Labilibaculum sp. DW002: one gene and its partner. The protein of the gene in region 2 interacts with the protein of the main gene of each other region in a pairwise test. Links are inferred from orthologs where the notes say so. Each region holds a gene or a part of one and is shown on either strand. Other genes may lie near its edges.

The links. Proteins that work in one complex are often made in the same cells at the same time.
Region 1: the proteins of L3049_RS13215 (region 2) and L3049_RS12125 interact in binary tests that used the Escherichia coli proteins (3 or more experiments, as listed by UniProt). The link is inferred for Labilibaculum sp. DW002 from one-to-one orthologs.

The regions. Positions count from the first base shown.
Region 1 is NZ_JAKJSC010000002.1:105,021-108,243, reverse strand. What follows is about bases 267-3,159. They hold L3049_RS12125 (ABC-F family ATP-binding cassette domain-containing protein), read right to left. Parts: upstream 2,737-3,159; coding sequence 796-2,736; downstream 267-795. Other genes in these bases: L3049_RS12120 (AAA family ATPase), read right to left, coding at 2,822-3,159; L3049_RS12130 (DUF418 domain-containing protein), read right to left, coding at 267-715. In the rest of the region: more of L3049_RS12130, read right to left, coding at 1-266; more of L3049_RS12120, read right to left, coding at 3,160-3,223. UniProt on the Escherichia coli protein: Genetic data indicate it may be involved in ribosome assembly or function.
Region 2 is NZ_JAKJSC010000002.1:375,729-379,499, reverse strand. What follows is about bases 327-3,767. They hold L3049_RS13215 (2-oxoglutarate dehydrogenase E1 component), read left to right. Parts: upstream 327-717; coding sequence 718-3,567; downstream 3,568-3,767. Other genes in these bases: odhB (2-oxoglutarate dehydrogenase complex dihydrolipoyllysine-residue succinyltransferase), read left to right, coding at 3,596-3,767; L3049_RS13220 (YiiX/YebB-like N1pC/P60 family cysteine hydrolase), read right to left, coding at 327-468. Also shown: more of L3049_RS13220, read right to left, coding at 1-326; more of odhB, read left to right, coding at 3,768-3,771. UniProt on the Escherichia coli protein: E1 component of the 2-oxoglutarate dehydrogenase (OGDH) complex which catalyzes the decarboxylation of 2-oxoglutarate, the first step in the conversion of 2-oxoglutarate to succinyl-CoA and CO(2).

The sequences.
Region 1 (3,223 bases), 270 kb from region 2 along the record:
CCATACCCAAAAGCATCATCCCAGTAGTTCTCCACATAGAGAGCATAAAAAATGATCCAACTTGATAATTCATATTCAATTTAGCACGTTTCACAAAAATATCGAACCACGAACCAACTTGGTACAAATCAATTTCTGCCTTTAATAGGTCTTGTGATGGACTAAAATCTTTCATTGCATCTGCTGCCATTTCTTTAGGCATACTTTCAAAAAGGCTACCAATCATATAGAAAAATCCCATTGGAATGAGGTACAAAATTACACACAATACAATCTTCCATTGATCCTTCATTTTTCGTAATAAAACTGCAATTAAACCAATTAAGGAATAGGCTACTAAAATGTCTCCAAACCAGATAAAATAGGCATGTATCATACCAAATAAAAGAAGCCAAAGCATTCTTCTAATGTGAATTTTAGAACCATCAATTTCCTTATTCTCTAACCTTGTTATGAACAGAAGTATTCCTGCTCCAAAAAGGATCGAAAACATTGTCATGAATTTAAGTTCTCCAAAAACATGAACCAAATAATACGAAAAGTGATCTGAAGAGGATAAGTCCCCCATAACCGAAGGGTTTGAAAATGCGGCATTCGGCAATGCGAACAGAAGAATATTAATTAGTAAAATCCCTAAAAGGGCAAATCCGCGAAGGATATCGAGGGATTTAATGCGTTCGTTAAGATGGGTTGGGTGAGCAGATAGTTTGGGCATTTTTTCTTTTAAGATAAAGAAAAATCACGCAAAAATCACTAAGAATATTATTCACATTTTTTTTGAGTATAGCCCCACTCTTATTCTCCTTTTTCAGCAATTAAATTTTCAAGTTCTTCATTGTAATTCTCCCACGCTGTCATTTCATTTTCAAGATCTTTCTTTGCTTGTTCATATTTTGAGAACAAACTTTGATCTTGCATTTTTTCTGGATTGGCTAGCATGTCTTCCATCTCGACAATTTGCTCTTCGAAACGCGCAATATTGTCTTCTGCAGTAGAGACCGCCCTTTCCATTTTGGAAATCTTTTTACTCATTTCTTTGCGCTCCAAATAATTCATTTTATTATCCGAAGGAGCTATTTCCACCTGCGTTTGTACGATATTTTTCTTTACTTCCAGCTCCTTCAAAGAATCCATTTTCTTATTCTGAAGAAATGAATAAATACCACCCAAATGTTCTTTTATCTTCTTATTCGTAAACTCATATACCTTAGAAGATAAACCATCCAGAAACTCTCTATCGTGCGAAACAACAATTACCGTTCCTTCAAATTTCAAAAGTGCTTCTTTTAACACATCCTTCGATTTCATATCAAGATGGTTGGTAGGCTCATCAAGAACAAGCAAGTTTACAGGTTCCAGCAAAAGACGAATCATAGCCAATCGCGAACGCTCTCCTCCTGATAAAACTTTCACCTTCTTATCGATATCTTCGCCACCAAACATGAATGCTCCCAGAATATCACGAATCTTAGTTCGTACATCTCCCACGGCAACATCATCAATTGTATCGAAAACCGTTTTATTCTCATCAAGTAACATCGCCTGATTCTGTGCAAAGTAACCGATCTTCACATTATGTCCAATTTTACAAATACCCGTATGATCCAACTCGCCCATCAACACTTTTACAAGGGTCGACTTACCTTCGCCATTCTTACCAACAAAGGCTAACTTTTCACCACGCTCAATAACAAACTCTAGGTCTTTCAATACTAGATTATCGCCATAAGATTTACTCAAATCTTTCACCTGACAAACCAAATCTCCTGAACGAGGCGCTGGTGGGAATTTCAAATTCAACTTTGAATTGTCAACCTCATCTACTTCAATTCGATCCAGCTTTTCTAATTGCTTTACACGTGATTGTACCTGAACCGACTTAGTAGCTTTATAACGGAATCGTTCTATAAAATCTTCGGTATCCTTAATCATTTTTTGCTGATTCACGTAAGCTTTCATCTGCTGCTCACGTCGCTCGGCATGTAATTGGACATACTCTGTATAGGATACTTTATAATCGTATATTTTTCCAACCGAGATTTCAACCGTACGATTGGTAATATTATCAAGAAATGCTCTATCATGAGAAACCAGCACAACAGCTCCAGGATAAGTTTTCAAGAAATCTTCCAGCCATTGAATCGATTCAATATCCAAGTGGTTAGTCGGCTCATCCAGTAGAAATACATTAGGACGACGAAGTAATATCTTTACCAATTCTATACGCATTCGCCATCCGCCTGAAAACTCATCAGTCTGACGATTAAAATCGCTACGTAAAAATCCTAAACCTAACAAAGTACGCTCTGCTTCAGCTTGAATATTCTCTCCTCCCATCATATGAAACCTATCGTTCTTTTCCGTTAAACGATTTATCAATTTCATATATTCCTCTGATTCGTAATCTGTACGCTCGGCAATCTCATTATTTATTTGAGCAATCTCCTTCTCCAATTGAATCACTTCTTCAAAAGCAGTTAAAGCTTCTTCAATTACCGTTCTTCCATCCTCATGCTTCATTTGCTGAGGCAAATATCCAATCTTAATCTCGTTAGGTATACTAACTGTCCCCTTAGTAGCCTCCTGTTTTCCAGCAAAGATTTTTAAGAGTGTTGATTTTCCTGCACCATTCTTTCCCACCAAACCGATTCTATCGCGAGTATTCACAATAAAACTAACTTGCTTAAACAAAGTAAAGCCGCCAAATTCAACCGTAAGATTGTTTAATGAGATCATACCAATTCAGATTTTTCTATTAAAGCGACAAAGATAACAACAGTTCGCAGTTATTCGTAATCATTAATCAGTAAATACAAACATCCTAATTTTCACAAATAATGTGAAGTTGATCTTGCTGCATTTTTTGCTCTTTTTTTAGGAGCTCTGACTTTATAATATTTTCTTTTACTTCCTGCATTACAATTGTTTCTGCCTCTGCAAATGAAATATCATAAATTCGATTCACTTTCTGATATTCTTCTGGATATTTCGAAATCAACTTATCGTATAATTCATCGAGATATTTGGCATCTGGATTGTGAAATTCAAGCTTCAATTCAAAACGTCGAATTAATGCCTCATCAATTAAACCCAATTGATTGGTTGCAGCAATAATAATTGAGTTCTTGGGTAAAGAGTCAATCAATTGAATCATACTATTCACAACCCTTTTCATTTCACTACTATCGGAATTATCGTAGTCCCTTTCCTTACCTAGAGAATC
Region 2 (3,771 bases):
CGCAAACATCTCATAAATCAGTTCAGAACAGTAGTAATTTGAATCCCCAATTACGTAAACATCATCGTACGCTTTGCCTATCAGCTCCTTCCCCTCCAATAAAGCGGAATCTATTAATGCTTTAAATTCAGGATTCAAGCGCCCAACCTCAACCTGTGGCTTTCCACTTTTATTGAGACTTCGTTTCAAAAAGGAACTCAATTTTGTATAACAAACTCCTTTTGATATTGCCTCTAAAACAAGCGTATCTCCATTTTTATTAAGATCTACAATTCCAACATGAGAAAAGCTCAGTTTATTCGCGCCTCCCGTTACTGTTTCTATCGCACTAGAAATGGAATCAGCATCTAAATCCTGAAAAAGAAGATCGCCCTTTTCTAAAGCAAATCGCGATTTTTTTTGTAAATTATCACAGGCTAAAAATTGGGTGATAATCACAAAGCCAATCAAAAGTCGAAGTAAAAACATTTGTAGTATTTTTCTTATTTATGGTATAAAAAACTAAAGTAATCCGAAGCGAGTTCATATAAAAGAATTGTGTCATCTTTTTTCAGCAATGTTAAATAAAAACAGCTCATAGAAATTCTCTATATGCCTATATGAAAAAAAAATGACCTTTTTATCTTTTATTCGTTTTTGATATCTTCATAAGAATGAAAATTTAATACATTTGTTTTAGTTACAACAATAACAAGACTAAGTACAAGGAACAACTATATGGATAAATTTAGCTTTTTGGGCAATAGTGAAATCGAATTCATAGACGAACTATACCAATCCTACAAAAATGATCCTGAATCTGTTGAAGAAAGTTGGAGACAATTTTTTCAAGGATTTGATTTTGCAAGCACCAAATTTCCAGTTAAGCAAGAATCAACAATCGATAAAATACCTGCATCTAATTCGATGAATAAAGAATTCAATGTGATGAATTTGATTCAGGCCTATCGTCAACGTGGACATCTTTTTACAAAAACCAATCCTGTTCGAACTCGCCGAAAATATTTCCCAACTCTCGATATTGAGAACTTCAACCTCTCAGATGCTGATTTGGAAACGGTATTTCATGCGGGCACAGAACTTGGAATTGGAGCATCAAAATTGAAAGACATTGTTGCTCATTTGCAAGAAACCTACTGTAAATCGATTGGAGCAGAATATGTTTTCGTTCGTCACCCTCAAATGTTGAGATGGTTACAAAATAAAATGGAGAGTTCTAAAAACACTCCAAATTTCACTGATGAACAGCGCAAACATATCTATTACCATTTAAAGTTAGCTGTTGGTTTCGAGAACTATATTCATAAAAAGTTTGTTGGACAAAAACGATTCTCTCTTGAAGGTACAGAAACACTAATTCCTGCTCTTGATGCCCTAATAGAAAAAGGTGCGCAATTAGGAGTTGAAGAATTTGTATTCGGTATGGCTCATCGCGGTCGTCTTAATGTATTAGCGAATATTCTTGAGAAACCATATGAAAATATATTCAAAGAGTTCGTTGGGGAAGAATTTGAAGATGACATTGCCCTTGGTGATGTTAAATACCATTTAGGATATGGAAGTACAGTTAAAACGGATGATGGAAATGAAGTAAAGCTTCACTTAACACCAAATCCATCGCACCTTGAAACCGTAGGTGCTGTTGTTGAAGGTATTTCCCGATCTAAAATTGACAACGATTACAAAGGCGATGAGAACAAACTAGTCCCTATCGTTATTCATGGCGATGCTGCAATTGCAGGTCAGGGAATTGTATACGAAACTGTTCAGATGGCTGAACTTCAAGCCTACAGAACTGGTGGAACCATTCACCTGGTTATCAACAATCAAATAGGTTTTACAACCAATTATCTTGATGCACGATCGAGTACTTATTGTACTGATGTTGCTAAAGTAACACGTTGTCCTGTCTTCCATATTAATGGTGACGATGTTGAGGCTTTAATCTATACAATTGGCTTGGCCATGGAGTATCGTCAGGAATTTAAAACTGATGTGTTCATCGATATTCTATCGTATAGAAAGTATGGACATAACGAAGGTGACGAACCTCGTTTTACACAGCCATTACTATACAGCCAAATTGCTAAGCACAAAAACCCAAGAGATCTTTATGGCGATTATCTTATTGAAAAAGGCATTTATTCAAAAGAAGACACGAAACAATTAAATGCTGATTACAACAAGCTTTTAGATAATGATTTTGAGCTCTCTAAATCATTCGACAAGGTAATTATTCAGCCATTTCTAGGAGATTATTATAATAATATTCGCTATTCGAACGATCAAGATTTTGAGCAATCACCAACTACAGGTGTTGCTAAAAAGAAATTGCTTGAATTGGCTGAAAACATAACCAATTTACCTGAAAACCTAAGCTTTTTCAAGAAGATTGGCAAGCTAATGGCTGATCGTAAGAAGATGGTTAGTGAAGATCGGTTAGACTGGGCTATGGGTGAACTTTTAGCTTATGCTAGTTTGCTTGATGAAGGGTATGGTGTTAGAATTAGTGGTCAGGATTCGGAACGTGGGACATTTTCTCACAGACATGCTGCATTAACGATTAGTGATTCAGCAAAAAAATATTTTCCACTTAAACATGTAAGCGAAAACCAAGCTCCTTGCCATATTTACAACTCACATTTGAGTGAATATGCTGTTCTTGGGTTCGAATATGGATACGCTTTAGCACATCCATCCGGCTTAACGATTTGGGAAGCTCAGTTTGGTGATTTCCACAATGTAGCACAAGCCGTTATCGATCAGTACATCAGTTCCGGTGAAGATAAATGGGGTGTTAAAAATGGACTCGTTCTATTCTTACCACATGGTTACGAAGGACAAGGTGCTGAGCATTCAAGTGCGAGAATGGAGCGTTTCTTAACGCTTTGTGCAAATAACAACATGCAAGTAATCAACCCTACGACTCCTGCAAACCATTACCATGCTCTGCGTCGTCAGGTTAAGCGAGATATTCGAATTCCATTAATTTGCTTTACACCTAAGAGTTTACTCAGACATGCAAGTTGTGTTTCGACCATGGACGAATTGGCCAATGGCAGATTCCAGGAAGTAATAGACGATAATGACGTTATTGCAGAAGAGGTAAGTCGTGTGGTTTTCTGTTCAGGAAAAGTTTATTACGATTTACTAGCTCAGAAAGAAGAACTATTTGCCCAAGATGTTGCACTGGTAAGGTTGGAACAATTGTATCCGTTCCCAAACAAGCAGATCAATCAGGTGTTGGAAAGATATCCAAACTCGATACTTCACCTTTGGGTACAAGAAGAACCTGAGAATATGGGACCATGGCAGTTCGTAAATTACAATATTGAAAATGTAGATTTAGCACCTATTGCTCGTATGGCTAGTGGTAGTACAGCTACCGGGCTTGCTAAAATTCACAATATTGGTCAAAACGAAATTATCCGTAAGGTTTTCAGAAGATGCGACTGTGACAGAGAACTCAAATATTGTGGCTTGCAATGTGTTGAAGGTGGATCTCATGAAGAAATTCTTCGACAGCACGAATATTTTGAACAAAAGAAGAGCAAGTTATTAATGTAGTAGTACAATCAAGAAAACAATCAATATAATGATCGACATAAAAATTCCCAGTCCGGGAGAATCCATATCAGAAGTTGAAATTGCCAATTGGTTTGTAGCCGAAGGTGATATTGTTGAAAAAGAACAAGAAATAGCTGAGATCGAATCTGACAAAGCAACACTTACACTTGTTGCTGACGAGGGAGGTAAAATATCTATTAAAGC